DNA from 2 places in the Clostridium sp. BNL1100 genome. Region 1 is predicted to be linked to the other one. Evidence: riboswitches for the same ligand, from Rfam matches in the RefSeq annotation. Region 1 holds a riboswitch; the other holds the start of a gene.
What was found. Region 1 has a riboswitch for cobalamin ahead of CLO1100_RS18640 (ABC transporter substrate-binding protein). Riboswitches for the same ligand answer to the same signal wherever they lie in the genome.

Region 1 (8,927 bases):
AATTTGTCTGATAGGTACTTGGTGTACGAATATATTCATTTCCCCAATGGAGGACAGTTATAACTGTATCAACTCCCTTTGCCTTTACTTCTTTTATATCATTTTGAATCTTGGATTCGTTTAATATACTAAGATATTTAGATTTATCACTGCTGCTTAACTTTGCTTCATGGCCGTTAAAAAACTGAGAATAGCTTAGAATAGCTATTTTAATACCCTTTACATCTTTAATAACATATTTGTCTTTACCATTGACAGAGCTTCCTATGTTCACCATTTTATATTCTCTGATTTTTTGAATAGTTCTTGTAAGACCGTTGATACCCCAGTCAAGACAATGGTTATTTGCCGTAGAGAGTATATCAACTCCTGATCCCGACAAAGCAGGAAGTATGCTGTCAGGGGAGTTAAAAAGAGGAAAACTTCTATACTTGATACCTGCACCGGCTGTAACCGTTTCAAAATTAGCTATTGTCAGGTCAGATGAACTCAAATACGGCTTAACGAATTCAAAAAAGCCGTTGAAGTCATATCTCCTGCTTTTAGAATCATATGCACTATTGAGATTTCCCTGATGCAGCATAATATCTCCCACGGCTGATATTGTTATTGTCTGAGGGGGCGGAGGAGTGCTTGGCGGTTTGGGTGTATCCGATGTATTCGCAGAGCTCTCTGATGAACCCGTAAAACTGCTTTGAGCAGGGGGCTTTGGTGCCGCAGAATTTATCTGGTCTGTATTGAGACCACCTATTGCAAGTATTATTGTTGTGCTGACTAAAAGCAGAAAGCACATAATACACAATACGTAAAAAGTGCGTTTGAAGATAATCATCTTTGTTCTCATCATTATGCAAACCATTCCTCTTATTCAATTTCGGTGGGTGTCTTCTTGGTCGGAAATATCCTGTATGTATGAACTACAATAAACTATACCATAATCTTAACGGAAATTGGTATAATTTTTGAATTATATGGAAATATTAATAAATTAAAAGTTTTTAATATGTTTGAAAAAGCAAATATTTGGTATTAATATAATAGTAGTAGGTATGTGTACGTATTATAAATAACTGGGAGAGAATAGATATGACAAATATAGATAGAGTAATTATGATTGTCCTTGACAGTGTAGGAATAGGTGAGCTTCCGGATGCCGGCGAATACGGTGATAAAGGAAGCAATACATTGGGAAATATCGTGAAAGTTTGCAATGGAATAAACCTTCCCAACCTTAGCCGGCTTGGAATGGGAAAGATAGATGGAGTAGACTATCTTTCCATACCCGAACATGTTACAGGGAGCTATGGTCGAATGGCGGAGGTTTCTAAAGGAAAGGATACTATAACAGGACATTGGGAAATTGCAGGACTTCAGCTTGAATACCCGTTTCCCACATATCCTGACGGTTTTCCAAAGGAAGTCCTTGATGAGTTTGTAAAGCTTACCGGAAGAGGTGTTCTGGGAAACTGTGCCGCATCGGGAACTGAAATAATCAAGGAGTACGGCGAGGAACACATGAAAACGGGAAAACTCATAGTTTATACGTCTGCGGACAGTGTTTTTCAAATAGCAGCCCATGAAGAAGTCGTTCCTCTGGAAGATTTGTACCGTATTTGCGGTATAGCGAGGGAGATGCTGCAAGGGGAACATATGGTTGGACGTGTTATTGCCAGGCCGTTTATAGGTGAACCGGGCAACTTTACAAGAACACCGAACAGAAGGGATTTTTCTGCCGAGCCTACATCAGACACTGTTTTGGATATTCTGAATAAAAAGGGCCTGGATGTTATTGCGGTAGGAAAGATTGAAGACATATTTTCAAAAAAAGGAGTTACTGTTGCTGAACATACAAAAAACAACATGGATGGTGTTGACATTACATTAAAATTTATGGGTCAAGAGAGCAAAGGCCTGATTTTTACAAATCTTGTAGATTTTGATATGGTATTCGGACACAGAAATAATCCGGAAGGTTATAAACAGGCTTTAGAGGAATTCGATAACAGATTACCTGAAATTTTGTCTGCCATGAAAGATAACGATATGTTGATAATTACAGCGGATCACGGCTGTGACCCGACTACTCCAAGTACTGACCATTCAAGGGAACATGTACCTGTAATTATCTATGGTAAGGGTATACGAGAGGATATAAATCTTGGAACAAGAAAAACCTTTGCTGATATAGCCTGCACCATTGCAGAGGTATTTAATGCAGAGAACAAATTCCCTGGACAAAGCTTTTTAAGGGAGATTATCAAATATTAATATTCTTTGACAAATATGGTATTTAATTGACAAATCCGCTAGAATAAGAAATTTGGACGATAATGTGTATGATTTGTATTTGCTATTAAGCTTGTTTTATATTAATATATGCAATATAACTTAATAAGAGCTACAGATAAGGGAAGCAGGTTTGAACCCTGCACGGTCCCGCCGCTGTGTTGGAGGAGTTCTCCATATAATCCACTGGTACATTAACCGGGAAGGAATGGAGAGCGTTGATGCCTTAGTCAGAATACCTGTCTGTATGTTTACACTGTTAACTCTACGAGTGATAGGGGGTGTGTTTAATAAAAAAATTCCAGATGGAATTATGCCCTTTAAACACAAAAACGTTTAAAGGGCTTTTGTGTTTAAAGGAGTAAAAAATACATAATGTTAGGAGCTACTATAAAATGAAAAGGAATTTAAAAATCTTATCTTTAATACTCGCATTGATTTTTGCAACCGGAATCCTTGGAGCATGTGCCAGTAATACAAACCAGCAGGCGTCTGAAACAACTCAGGCAATTGATACATCGGTGACAAGTACTAAAACAGAAACATACCCTCTGGCATTGGAGGATTCAAAGGGTACAAAGGTAACTCTAAAGGCCAAGCCGGCTAAAATAGTAAGTATGCCTCTTGGAACCTGTGAAATGCTTATGTCGCTTGTAGACAAAAGCAGAATTGCGGCTATGACTTATTATGTGGACGATGCTAAAGTTTCAAACATTGCTGATGAGGCTAAAGGAGTAGGTAAGAGAACCGAGTCCAATGCGGAAAAAATAATTGCATTGCAGCCTGATCTTGTTCTTATGGATAATCTGGCAGATGCGAATGTTATTAAACAGCTCAGAGATGCAAATATAACCGTATTTATGCTGAATACTCCCTCAAATATTGATCAGGTGAAAGATAACCTTAAATTGTTAGGAAAAATTGTAGGTGAGGCTGCCAAAGCACAGGATTTAATTAAATGGATGGATCAGAAGCTAAAAGCTGTATCAGATAGAATTGAACTAATGACTGATGACCAGAAACAAACGGTACTTGATTACAGTGAAATGAGTACCACGAGCGGTAAGGGAACAAATTTTGATGATATTGTTACAAGAGCAGGCCTTATAAACCCAGTATCGAAGGATGGTCTTGAAGGATGGCCTGAATTGTCCAAGGAAATGATAATAAAGTATAACCCCCAAATTATTATTCTGCCGTCATGGTACTATGACGCTAAAGTTAACTTTTATACTTTGAATGAGAAGATAAAGGGTGATAAGGCACTGGCTGATATAAAAGCAGTAAAGAATAATAAAATCATTTCAGTACCATATAATCATATTTCATCAACATCACAATACGCTGTACTGGCAGTAGAGGATATTGCAATGGTTGCCTATCCGGGACTGTTTAAATAATCCGGAGGAAACATGAAAAATAGAAAAATCAAAAAAAACCTGACAAATATCGGGTTTATACCGGCAATGCTGGTTCTTCTACTGCTTGTAATGGTTGCAGGAACAGCAATAGGGGCTGTAAACGTACCTTTTTTTGATACCTTTAAAATCATTCTTAAAAATATTGGTATTTTAAAACATGCAACATTTGCTGAAGGACAGGAACCTATAATTTTTCTTGTAAGGTTCCCAAGAGTGCTGGTAGCTGCACTTGCAGGGACAGCCCTTGCCTCATCCGGGGCAGTTATGCAGGGAATGTTCAGAAATCCTATGGCAGACCCGGGATTGCTGGGAATATCCAGCGGTTCCGGATTGGGAGCGGTTCTGGCTATAAAGCTGGGGTTAACTGCCGTAAGCATGTATTTTATGCCACTGTTTGCATTTACGGGAGCATTTATTGCAATATTTGTAATTTACCTGCTGTCCTACCAGAAAGGGAAAGTACCCGTACTTACACTGATGCTTTCGGGAATTGCGGTAAGTACTTTTATAGGGGCAATAACCAATATTATCTTAACTCTGTCCTATGATTATCAGGTTAAAGAGTTTCTTTTCTGGTCCACGGGAGGCCTTGACGGCAGACGTTGGGAACACGTACAGCTGGTGCTTATTCCAATAATTTTAAGTGTTATACTTATGTTTGTTTTTTCAAGGGACTTGAATGTTCTTATGTTGGGGGAAGAGGAAGCGAAGTCTGTAGGATTAAGTTCAGGTAAAATAAGAACAGTATTACTGGTGTTAGTTTCCATCGCTACAGCCAGTGCGGTTTGTGTCAGTGGAGCCATAAGTTTTGTAGGTCTGATTGTTCCCCATATAATGAGACTTCTGGTTGGGCCCAATTATAAAAAGCTGCTGCCTGCCAGCAGTATTGGAGGGGCTATTTTCCTTGTGGCTTGTGATCTTGTATCGCGTGTTGTGGCCATTCCATATGAGATTGGAGTAGGAATAATAACAGCGTTGTTGGGAGCTCCTTATTTCCTTTACCTTTTACTAAGAAGCAAAAAGGAAGGAGGAGCGGTAATCTGATATGGAGAGTATTATTGAAATTCAAAACCTCAATTATGAGATTAACAGTAAAAAAATTCTTGATAATATTTGTCTGAATGTAAAAAAAGGAGAGCTGGTTGGTCTCATAGGCCCTAACGGTGCAGGTAAAACCACACTGCTTAAATGTCTTAACGGTATTTATAAGGCAGAAGGTACTGTAAAGGTCAACGGATTATTTATAAACCAGATGAGTAACAAAAGCCTTGCCGAAAAGATAGCTCTAATGCATCAGAATACTCAGATAGGTTTCCCGTTCCCTGCAAGAGAAGTAGTACTTATGGGAAGGTATCCTTATCTTAAGAGGATGCAAAGAGAGAGTAAAGAGGATTATAAGATTGCAAGAAAAAACATGGAGTATACTGATACTGAAAAGCTGGAAGATTGTGCAATAAACGAAATGTCAGGAGGCGAAAGGCAGAGAGTACTTTTTGCAAAAACCTTGACTCAGGAAACAGATATCATACTTCTTGATGAGCCTACCGCAAGTCTGGATATTACTTATCAGGAACAAATATTCAAATATTCAAGAGAACTGTCTGAACAGGGAAAAACCGTATTAGCTGCAATCCATGACCTGAAAATTGCAGCAAAATACTGTACAAGGCTTGTTCTCATGAATGATGGACGGATTGTAGCAGACGGAAGTCCGGAGGAGGTTCTTACGTCCCTGAACTTGTCACGTGTTTATGGTGTAAATGCACTGGTTTACAAAAACAGAATAACAGGCTTGCTGGATATTTACATACATAAGGTTAATGAAAAAAACAAATCCGTAAGGTTTCATGTAATAGGCGGAGGGGGAACAGCCGGAAGCGTATTAAGACAGCTTTACGAACAAGGGTATTATATATCTGCGGGGGTTTTTTTTCAGGGGGACAGTGATATAGCATCGGCAGAGGTGTTCGGGATAGATTACCTTATGGAAAAGCCTTTCTCCAGTATTTCTGATGAACTTTTCAACGAGAATCTTGAATATGTAAAGAACTCTCATACAACAATACTCTGCAATATGCCCCTTGGATTTCAAAATATTAGGAATCTGGAGGCTGCAGAACAGGCAGAGAAGCTTGTTATAATAGAGGACGACCTGCCTGAGACCAGAGACTTTACAGGCGGGAAAGCTACAGAAATATATAACCGCCTTAAAAGAAAGGCGGTTGCAGTAATAAATTCCTCCAGACTGCATGAGGTGCTTTAGCAGGGACATATTTGATTTATATTTCCTCAAAGGTCATACAGTCTACATAGTAATCATTAAAATCCTTACTGTTGGAAAGCTCTGTATAATTAATGGATTTACTTATTTCCTGTGCCGAAGACAGTAGGGACTTGTTGTTAAGAACATCTATGGCTCCCTGAGCTGCGGCATTTCCGACGGATACTATTCGGCCTTCCAGTTCTCTCGGGATAAGGCCGATTTTTAATGCACTGTCAATATTAATATAGCTTCCGAAGCCCCCTGCCAAATACACCTGCTTAATATCTTCAAAAACTATGCCGGCATTTTTGACAAGTACTCTTATTCCAGCGGCTATAGCAGCTTTAGCATTCTGAATTTCACGGATATCACGCTGTGTAAGAAGTATTTCACTCCCGGAAAGGGTTTCATGGGCTTTGCAAAGTACAAAAGCATTAACTCCGTCCACGGAAACTATTCTGCCACAAAGAGATTCCTGATCTGGAGATTCCGGCTCCCATGACATATCAATTCTTCCGGTTTCGTCAACTATCCCAACTTCAAGAAGCTCTGCAATCAGGCCAACAACACCTGTACCGCATAAGCCCATTGGTTTTGTGTGCCCAATGGTGGTGTAGGTGATTCCATGTTTTAAAGACACGCTGTTAATGGCACCATTCACACTCCCCATCCCATTTTTTATATTCGCTCCTTCAAAAGCAGGACCTGCTGCCGCTGAACAGGCGTACATACCGCTTTTGTCTCCAAGAACAATTTCTCCGTTGGTTCCTATATCAATGAGTAGTGAAGCAGAAGTCTGCTGGTGCATACCAACAGCCAGTACTGCTCCCACGGTATCTGCACCCACATACGCAGATACTCCGGGCAGAATATATGCTGTACCATTAGGGTTGATATTCAGGGGTAATTCACTGGCCTTTACCTTTACAGTGGAGGTGAAAGCCGGAACAAATGGTGCATAGGCAATGTTTGACGGATTTACTTTAAGTAGCAGATGAAGCATAGTGGTATTTCCTGCAAAAGTTATTACGTAAACATCAGTTGGCAAAATTCCTGCTTGTTTACATAAAATCGTAATACATACGTTTAGTGATTGAACAAGCAAGCTATTCAGCTGTTCCAATCCATGTTCATTTTCCATGGTATAGCTGATACGTGATATTACATCTGCCCCGAATGCCTTTTGGGGATTCAGAAGGGAAGTAACTGAGACTTTTTTACCGGTAGTCAAGTCTACCAAGTAGGCTGCAATGGTGGTTGTTCCGATATCTACAGCCACTCCGTACAGGGTATTTGTAGTATTTCCTGATTCCACTGCGATTATATCCCATGAGTTTTTTACAAGGGTTATTTCAAAATTATTTTTTCTTATAACATCAGGAATATTTCTTAAAAGTCCCAAATCATTTATCTCGAGGGGATTATCATTATAGCTCCCATTCATTACTCTGATAAAATCAGAGACAGAATTATCAAGTGAAGGTTTTTCAAGAACGCTATAAACCTTTGTGACCAGTGGATTAAATTCAGTATTTAGCTGTATGCTTTCTGTAGCTATACTTGCAGGAAGGTCATTACTGTCTATTAGAATTTCAATATCTGATAGAATATGGTACCGGCAAGCCAATCTGTAGCCGTCTTCCAGAGCTTTAAGCCCAAGGAGTTTTATTTCTTCGGCTTTAGCCGGACTGTTAGAGCCTTGGATAAGCTTTACTCTGCATTTACCGCAAGTACCATTCCCGTTGCAGGGCGAATCAATACAAAAACCCTTTTCCCGGAGCAGCTCAAATAAATTTTTGCCGTTGTTTGCTGTATATACTTTTGTATTGCCGTTATTTCTGACCGTTACACTAAACATCCCGATTATCTCCTTCGACTGTTATTATATCATTGTCATTGGATGCGGCGATTTTTGCCCTCGGTGGTACTATGAGAACTTCATTCTCATTAAACCTGCCATTTAACATGTTTTTCAAAAGACCGGGATTGCCGGGTACTTCAAAGAAATCCCAATTTAGAAAATCAGCAGCGGAACGTGCCGCCGACCTGTAAAATTCATTATTGTTAAAGGAACTCCATGAAATAAAGCCGGCATTATTGTACTCTTTCATCCAGCTTTGTTCCATTTCCATAAGATACTCGGCATTTTCTTCACCGTATTTCTGAATGTACTCTCTTTGGAGTGTTGTGTATTTAAGTTCTCCCGGCTGCCAGCCACGCTCAATCCACCCGGTTGAGAACCAGTAAGTTCCGGGTTGCTGCCTGAATAAATCCATATATTTCTCCTTTGAGCCCAGAAGAAGAGTAATGCAGTCATGGGCTTTGGGAACTACCATAGGCAGCCTTTGACTGCTTATCCCGGTAATTCCGTTACTGCAAAGTCCATAGCAGACAATTATATAATCGTAATCGGGACAGGTATCAAAGTAGTTATATGGAAAACCTTCATTTACCTTGTCGATTTCATACTGAAGGCGTTTATTCAACTTTTCAGGGGTATCGTGCAAACCCTGGTGCACAAACGTTACATCGGTATAATGCTCTGACTGACTGGCAAGGTAGGATATTTCTCTGTTTAGTACATCGCAGGCTATAACTTTTAGACGAAGCATTTAATTTCACCCTTTACACTCAAACATACACTATACAAGTAATGTTAAGCTTCCCCGGCTTTGCATGCTTTAACAGCTTCCTCAGCAGCTGAAGCCGCATCCGGTGTATATATGTCTGCTGAAATCTTATCGCAATAGCTCTGATTAACAGGAGCTCCGCCAATCATAATAGTCACCTTTTCCCTGATGCCGGCATTTTTAGCAGCATTAACTACGATTTCCATTTCAGGCATAGTAGTCGTAAGTAAAGTAGAGCAACATATTATCTGAGCATTTTCCTGAATTGCCATGTCGATAAATTTCTGTGCAGGTACATTTACGCCCAAATCAACAACTTCCAGACCC
Region 2 (8,927 bases), 1.4 Mb from region 1:
AGTTACCGGAGGTTACAAGAAAATATTCGATGTTTTGAGCAGTTCTTACATCTATCTCCTTATGAATAGTTTCTATTAAAGCCTTTTCGCTCATAGGCTCAACTATCCCGGTAGTCCCCAGTATTGATATTCCACCTGTTATTCCAAGACGTGGGTTAAAGGTTTTTTTTGCAATTTCTTCTCCGTCTTCTGCTGAAATTACAACGGAAAAGCCTCCTTTATACCCGAATGTATCGGATACCTCTCTTAACACCTCATGTATCATCTGCCTGGGTACGGGATTTATGGCTGCCTCACCAACTGCGCATTGCAGTCCTGCTTTTGTAACCCGTCCAATACCACTGCCACCTTCAATCAATATTTCTTTTTCCAGTTTTTTAACCTTTGCAAAAATTTTGATACCATTTGTAACATCTGGATCGTCCCCTGCATCTTTTTTTACGGAACAACTGACCCATTCCTTCTGTTTTAAAATATCACCGATTTGCAAAGTTAATCGGATACCCTTTGGAGCAGTAATTATAACCTCATCAATTGTTGTATTTCCTAAAAGCATTAACGTACATGCCTTTACTGCTGCTGCTGCACAGCTTCCGGTTGTGTATCCGCACTTCAGCCTCTTCCCGTTTTTTACGATAAATTCACCCATACGTTTACCCTGCACCGTTCATCAGACTTAAAATTGATGCCCTTGCTTCAGATATTGTAGCTGCTGTCCTGTCAACATCCAGCTTGTCCCGTTGGCTTAATATTTCCATCAGGTGTGCCATTCTCGGAAGCCTTAATGAGTGTTCCCTTAGAATGCCGGGCTTTGAAAGTACTTCTCTCACATTTCCTCCCAATACCACTTTCCCATGGTCCATGATATATACATCATCGCAATATATAGGAACGATATCCATTTCATGTGTTGCCAATATAACCGATACTCCCGTTTCTTCTTTTATCTTTGTCAACAGATTGAGAATTTCGCTTGCCCCTTTTGAGTCAAGCCCCGCAGTTGGTTCATCCAGAATAATCACATCAGGCTCCATAGCTAAAACCCCAGCTATGGCAACTCTTTTTTTCTGTCCGAAGCTTAATGCATGTGTAGGTTTGTCTACATATTCTCCAATCCCGGTTTGAACAACCGCCTTTTCAACCCTTTCCCTGACTTCCTCAACACCTAGTCCAAGATTTATAGCCCCAAAGGAAATATCCTTTTTAACACTTGAAGAAAACAATTGATCATTTGGGTCCTGAAACACGATACCAACCCTTTTTCTCATTTCAGTTATACCTTTTTTGTTGTATTCCACTTCTTTGCCCTCAAAAAAAACTTTTCCGCTGTCAGGTGTTAAAACACCGTTAAGGTTCAAAAACAGTGTTGACTTTCCTGCACCATTGCCCCCCAAAAATGCTGTAGTTTTGCCCTTTTTTATTGATATACTGACGTTCTCCAGAGCTTGGTGTTCGCCGTCATATGAATAACTCAGATTATTAGTTTCAATTATGTACAATAGAACTACCCCCTACAATAAAAACCTTTCTGCAAGTCCTGCACTTAAAAGCAACAGACATAACAGGATTGCAAGCATATACATCTTTTTACCGTGTATGTATTCTTCATCCAGCGTAACAAATTGTCCGCTGTAGCCTCTGGATTCAAGAGCTGCATAAACCCTGTCGGAACGGTTGTATGCACGTATGAACAGCATACTTATCAATTCACTCGTTGATCTTAAAGAAGTTCTGAAATTACAGTTACCCAACCTTGAATTTTTTGCTATGTTCATTCTCCCTACTTCATCCAACAACACAAATATATATCTGTATATCAGCTCCATAAGTGTAACAATAACAGCCGGGATTTTTGTTCGTCTCAGAACCTGAAACAAGTCAGTCATTGGAGTACTCAAAGACAGGCAATACATACAGCTTACTCCCCCCAGTGCTTTGAGTACTAGTTTTAAACTATTTGTAAGAGTTCCCCAGTCAATACCGTAAGCATATTTACCGATTTTAACCCCCAGTAAATAAATATGATTTAAATCAAAACGGTTTATCAGTATTGTTATTGTTCCAACCATTAAGAAGCCAAAGGGAATAAAAAGCAATTTTAAATATACTGAAAGCTTAATTTTTCCGGCACCTACCGTAGTCACTGCCATGACAATTATGGTTACCAAACTTACGACAAATGAGTTAAGGGATATGCACAATAATAAAGGTAACATTGTATATACTAATTTTGCTTTCGGACTGATACAAGCAAGTTTAGAAGCATATGCATATTTATCTATCAATATCATGTATCTGCTCCAGATTTTACTTTAACGGAAGTCATTCTTCCAAGTATAAAACCCACTACTCCTGCACCGATTGCAGCTTGCAATGCAAAAAGCAGTGACTCTATTTCGCCGCTTTTAGGTACAAGCAGGGATTCAAACCATGGCTTGTAGTCCGGGTCTATTTTAGCTATCTGTTCTTCTGCCAGACCATCTGAGCCGGAAAATTCAGCATTCTTTATCAAAATGGGCGGTGTAGCAAGAATTATAATTACCGTTACAATCAGAATTAAATTCTTTTTCCATAATATCATGGTATTCTCTCCTTTAATAAATTGCCGACAGTGCCTTTAGCTCTTTGGCACTGTATTTTGCAAGAACATTGTAAATGACCACTGTAAGCAGTCCTTCGCAAACAGCAAGAGGAACTTGGGTGAAAGCAAAAATACTTATAAACTTCCCAAGAGAGACTATAAATCCACCCGTAACATCAGGATGGGCCATGGCAAGCTCCACAGAAGTTGTCACATATGTTATCAAATCTCCGAAAAATGCTGCAAAAAATACTGCGAGCCCAGCTTTTGCACCCAATCTTTTAGATAGCTTGAACACTCCGAAAGAAATCAAAGGCCCTGCTATAGCCATTGAAAATATATTAGCTCCTAGGGTTGTAATACCTCCATGTGCCAGTAAAATAGCCTGAAACAATAAAATTATAGCTCCTATAACAGACATAGCGGTTGGCCCGAACAAAACAGCACCCAGTCCCACTCCTGTGGGATGTGAACAGCTTCCGGTAACTGACGGCATCTTGAGTGCGGAAAGTACAAAGGCAAAAGCACCGCACATTGCCAGCAGGGTCAGGTTTTTTGAGGATATCTCTATTTTCTTTTTTATTGAGAAGAATCCCATGACGAGAAATGGCATGCAAAGCATTCCCCAGCTAATACACCAGCCGGGTGCCAGGTATCCTTCCGTAATATGCATTGCAGATGCTTTTGATGGGAAAGAAAAAATGACACACGCTACAATTGAAAGACAAACAATAAAGTTTTTAACCTTTACATTTTTCATATATAATGAACCTCCGAATTAATAATACTTGCCAAAAAAATAAAACCTTCATATTTTTAGCAATAAAGGTTTTATTTGTAAAAAAGAATATATAGTTTTATACCGTTTTTCTCTTTTGACAAACTACACACTTCATACACTGTGAAGTCATAGTAATCTGCATATTTGGCATCTGCAGAAATACTGGCAGGTCTTCCGACTCAGACATCGTTGCAAAGTTCTCGCCTTCCCGGGACTGACACCCAGTGGTATACATAAGCAGAAAAATTCTTGCTTTTGAGAACCGCTCCATCTTACGGCAGCAGGACTGTTCAGGATTTTCACCTGATTCCCTCTTAGTTACTCATAATTTTGAGCAAACCAGTATTATTAATTATTAAATTATTTACATTATATACCATTAAAATTATAACGTCAATTACCCTTTTACTACATATTCTAACAGCTTCCAACAGCAATAGCCAGCTATTCCGTTGTAAAAGGCGAGGCAGGTAAACCCTCACGGTTATATAGGTTGGCATCTATTGGATTATCAGCCCATGCGTACCTTACGTAAACCGGATGGGGAACCTTTTCACTCCAGACTGCCACATCATTACCTGTAAGTTCCGCATCAGCACGGGTAAATATTCTGTCTGCTCCTGCTATAGCAAAAGCTCCCGGCCGTTCTCCCTTTTTAACAGCCAACCCACTTCCTGTATCAGTGAAGGATAATATTATTTTGTTTTTGTCTATTCTGTATGACTGATACATTGGCCCATATGCAACAATGGTTTTGTCCCCATAAACAGCTTTCATGGCTGCAAGTGCCAAGCGAAATCCCACATCCCTTTTATTTACCGGGTGAATATCATTCCATTCCCCAAGGTCAATTGCAACAGCCATTGCAGTACCCGGTACAGAAAGTGTCCTTCGCTGGGCTTCCCTCAACTCCGCCCAGTTGCTTTCCGTAGGTATCTCAGAGGCCTCCATGAAGTTCGGCAACTGAACATACAAAAACGGCAGATTTCCCATTTTCCACTTCTGTCTCCAGTCTGAAATCAATGCCTTTAGGAGATTTTCATATTCTCCGGGATTCTTGGTATTGGATTCACCTTGATACCATACAAAACCTTTGATTGCATAATTTGTAACAGGAACAATCATCCCGTTGTACAAACCTACGGGCCGCCACTGAACAAAGGCCGGTTCAGGCATGGGACTACTTTTTGCACCAATCACATACTGCCATTCGCCGATTAAATCAATAATACTATCTCCGATTTCAAGTTGGTAGGGCTTTTCTTTGTAAAATCCCCCTTTACCGGACGTATTTACTACTCTGAGTAGGATTGTATTTTTACCTTCTTTGAGTAATCCCTCCTGAATACTGTATTTCCTCGGAATATACTGATTTGATGTTGTTCCTGCCTCTATGCCGTTAATATATACAGTATCTTCATCAACAATGTTCCCAAGTACAAGTCTTGCAGGTTTATCTGCAAGAGTGCAGGGAATATGGATTTCCTTTCTGAACCAGACGACACCGTTGAAGTTGCCCAAACCCTCGTCTTCCCAATATGAAGGTACTTTTATATTCTGCCAGGAGGCGGTATTAGTTTCTATTCCCTTATCGTTTTGGTTTAACGCAGAGTACCATGCTTCGGTGGAAGTCTGATCCTCTCTTAACACTTTATCCAGATAATCCCGGTTGCTGAGTTGTTTTGCTGATTCATAATATTCCGGGAACTCCTTTAATGCATTTTCACTGAGCCATGCCTCTGCAGGTGAGCCTCCCAAACTTGCATTAATCAAGCCTATTGGAATATGGTACTTTTCAAACAGCTTTAAGGCAAAGAAATAGCCCGTAGCAGTAAAATCCAAAACGCTTTCAGGGTTGGCCGCCTCCCAACTTCCTGCTTCCATATCAGTTTGAGGTTTTTCGAAGTCGAATTTCACAGGAATACAAAAATGCCTTATATAATTATTGTTGCAACGGGCAATTTCTTCAGTGTATGTATCCTTCAACGAATCCATTTTCATTTCCATATTTGATTGTCCTGAACAAAGCCACACATCGCCCAGAAGAATATTCTTGACAGTTATCTTTTCAGTAGACTCTTCCGACTCAATAACCATATCATACGGCCCACCTGCTTCTGCGGATTCAAGTTTAACAAACCACTCTCCACTTTCATTTGTGGAAGCATAGTAAACTTTGCCCATAAAGCGGACAGTAACAGTTTCTCCCGGTGACGCCCATCCCCAAACCTTTACGTCTGTGTTTCTCTGTAGCACCATGCCGTCGCTGATAATCCGAGGCAATCTTATTTTAGAACGAATATAATCCAATATAATTCCTACTTTCAATACATTATTATTTACTTTATTTTATACTATCAACAAAAATTCTCGTATATGCGGTTTCTTCGGGTACGTTCTTCTGGACTGAGTTTTTGAGCGTCTGTAATCTCGTAGCCTCCGAAAGTATCATAAAGTCTTGATGAAGGGTCAACTTCCACAAAAGTACACCATGGAAGCCAATGGTACTGGCTTTGCAGCATCTGTCCCGTAAAGTTTCCGCTTTCATGGCCCAACCCCGGCATTATATAACCTATACTTCCGTCTATATCGCTGGATTGTCTGGTATTTTTATGAATAAACTGGGCAAAATCAAGATAATGCTCATCCCCGGTTATAACGTACAATCTGTAGTAAGTGTAGGAGCAAGCAGCCATATATACATCTGCCCCGCCTCCGATTGTTATAATACTCTGCCCACTGATGGAATACCTGTTGAAGGGATGCTTCTCCATTGGTGCACGTACGGGGAATTTCCAAGCATAGGTCCAGGTCTCAGTGTAGTCAGCAGCACCTACGGCACCTTCAAGCCATTTATTTTCTCCTGTAAGATCGTACAGAGCAAGAAAGCCAAACATTGCGTAGATGCCTGCTTCTTTGTCCTGTATATCGGTGTTGTCGCATGTACCCCCTCTGTACTCCATGTTAAGGTAAGCATTTTCATAAGACCAGTCTCCGGCCTTTATGGCTGCATTTTTATACTTTTCGTCACCTGTCACAAGGTAAAACTCAACCAGAAAACGTATTACACTTGGGGTATTTGACTTGGATTTCATCCTTACAGAACTATCGGTATTGTATGCACGATAAAAGCTACCGTCTTCATTTTGAATATTAATAAGCCAATCAGCTGTTTTTTGGCAGAACTGTCTCCATGAAGACCGCTCGTCCCCTTTCTTTTTCATATAGAGGTATGCATCTAAAATTGCCTCAATACCGTCTGCAAGCATTCTTATATAATGGGGGTACGGTTCAAAGGCACTTATACCCGGATTATAGCACATATTGGGTAAGCCTGATTCCGTCATGGTAGTCCTGACCCAGAAATCAATCAGGTTCACACCTTTTTTAAAGGTTTCGGGCATGTTTTCTTTGTCACCGTATCTCAAAAGCTGATAGCCGATCCCCGGCTGCTGTCCTACAAAACCGAATTGAAAGGATACACAATTTATATCCATATAGGGAAGCTGGCAGGCAAATGGGAGTCCGAAAGAGTCACCATACTGCCGTGTATACCTGTCAAGTATCTTCATACAGTTATGGAAAAAGAGTTCATTGTCCACATCGAATAATTTGTCTCTCAACCGTTCATAAGTCACTCTCCAGATATCTCTCATCATAAGCTGATAGCTGTCATAGTTTCCGAAATTCACTGCAACGGAATAATTCTGCTGAAAGCCCGGTTCTACAGGGTGATTAATACGTTGAAAGGTTTTTACCTTACCGTTGTAGTCAAGTCCACCATAGTGGTTTACTCCGGGCATTTGTCCGTCACAGCCGGGATAAACATAATCAATTGAAAGACCGTCGGTTTTTGTTTCGATTTCCTTTCGTACCTCAAAGCCATAATACATATAGTTCATGGTCTTATTTTGCGGTCTGCTCATACCTATTGAGCCAATTGTAAATTTGGGATCGATATTATTTTCCGATTGCATAATATCCAAAGACCGCATAGTTACATCTGAGGCCCAGCGGGATATAGCCGCTGTTTCTCCGGATTCTATATTCTGCATGGCGAATAAAGGCAAAGCATAGTGAGTTTCCATTTGCCAGAAATATTCGCAATCCAAATCCTTTCCAAATGCAAAATCAGGTGCAAATTGGTTCTGTCTGTACCATACACCCGGTGCAAAACAATTATAATCATGTGTATCCTTTGATTCAGTCATTGCAAAAGATATTTTAGTTGAAAAGCCAAGGTCATCCCCTGCCTTTAACACCTTGACATTTCTGCTTACCTTGAATCCCGAACCTCCCGCTTCATATACATCTGAGAAGGAAAACTCAGAACCGGAGTTTACAGTTATTGTACCCTTTGCAATTATACTATTACCAAAAACATCTACCTCGGTGTAAGCCTTGTCATAAAATTCATTGATAGCCATTGCTGTCTTAACAGTAACAAACATGGGGCGTTTGTTGAAATATATGGTCTTATGGTTTTTTTGAACCTCCAGACCTCCATCTTTAAATATTAGTGTGTATTCACCGCATACCAGCTTCATGGTAATCTCCCCCTTGGTATTTATGTATATTTCGGTTTAGTCATTTGGTCATTCTTCAGTAGCCCATGCCAGCCCCTTGTCTATATACTCATTCCAGAACTTCCAATCGTGAACACCAACGTCTTCTATATAGGTATGATCTACGTTTTCTGAAACAAGGAATTCATGCAAGCCTCTGTTTTCCTTTATAAGAAAATCTTCTGTTCCGCAAGCCATGTATATCTTGGGTATATCTGCTTTTCTTTCCTTAAGACCACGGATTAGTGCCTCTGGGTCTTTGTCACTTCCCAGAAGCCGGTCAAGATCCCCAAACACTCTTCTGTAATAAGGATAGTCTGCAACAGGTCCTTTGAAATCGGGAGTAATCCCGGCAATCTGATTGGTAATAAGTGCTGAAGACAGTGCAATTATCCTGCCGAACCTTTCAGAGTATTTCAAACCGTTTCTTATTGCACCGTAACCACCCATGGATAATCCTCCAATGAATGTGTCCTCTCTTTTATCTGATAAATGGAATGTCTTACGTGTATAGTCAACCAGTTCATTTCCGATTAGCTCTCCATAGTATGCTCCAACTTCTTCGTCATCCAAATAAAAGTAATTTTCACCGGATGGCATAAACACCGCAATATTATATTTCAGAGAAACCTCCTGTATTTTTGTGAATGTCAACCAATCCATATGGTTACCTGAATAGCCGTGCAAGAGGTAAATGGACTTTAAAGGTCCTCTTGGTATTTGAGATTCCTGTCCCGGTGCCTCATATTTATCATTTGGTATCAAAGCATTAAAACATACAGGTCTTTTCATTGTTTTAGCGAAAAAGTTAACTTGAAAAATTGCCATAATAATTCTCCTTTTTAAAATTTGTATTAAATACTTAAAATATTTTAATACCCCGGAATCATACTGTCATCAAGTTTATAGTAGGTGTCAGTCTCATCTGCTACAGGAATGATTTCAAAAAAAGATACTTCGTTTTTGCTTAGAGAAAACTCAAGAAGCAGCATATTCTCAG

Region 2: another riboswitch for cobalamin. It lies ahead of CLO1100_RS04605 (energy-coupling factor ABC transporter permease); the one in region 1 lies ahead of CLO1100_RS18640 (ABC transporter substrate-binding protein).

The regions. Positions count from the first base shown of each region.
Region 1 is NC_016791.1:4,319,726-4,328,652, reverse strand. It holds gene CLO1100_RS18650 (CapA family protein) at 1-847, opposite strand, end outside; gene CLO1100_RS18645 (phosphopentomutase) at 1,087-2,268, shown strand; cobalamin riboswitch at 2,386-2,548, shown strand; gene CLO1100_RS18640 (ABC transporter substrate-binding protein) at 2,682-3,686, shown strand; gene CLO1100_RS18635 (iron ABC transporter permease) at 3,699-4,751, shown strand; gene CLO1100_RS18630 (ABC transporter ATP-binding protein) at 4,753-5,970, shown strand; gene CLO1100_RS18625 (ASKHA domain-containing protein) at 5,987-7,828, opposite strand; gene CLO1100_RS18620 (DUF1638 domain-containing protein) at 7,821-8,582, opposite strand; gene CLO1100_RS18615 (corrinoid protein) at 8,627-8,927, opposite strand, start outside.
Region 2 is NC_016791.1:1,129,196-1,138,122, reverse strand. It holds gene cbiD (cobalt-precorrin-5B (C(1))-methyltransferase CbiD) at 1-649, opposite strand, end outside; gene CLO1100_RS04620 (ATP-binding cassette domain-containing protein) at 654-1,499, opposite strand; gene cbiQ (cobalt ECF transporter T component CbiQ) at 1,512-2,291, opposite strand; gene CLO1100_RS04610 (energy-coupling factor ABC transporter substrate-binding protein) at 2,288-2,581, opposite strand; gene CLO1100_RS04605 (energy-coupling factor ABC transporter permease) at 2,595-3,341, opposite strand; cobalamin riboswitch at 3,509-3,721, opposite strand; gene CLO1100_RS04600 (sialate O-acetylesterase) at 3,807-5,672, opposite strand; gene CLO1100_RS04595 (hypothetical protein) at 5,720-7,909, opposite strand; gene CLO1100_RS04590 (alpha/beta hydrolase family protein) at 7,958-8,755, opposite strand; gene CLO1100_RS04585 (glycosyl hydrolase) at 8,800-8,927, opposite strand, start outside.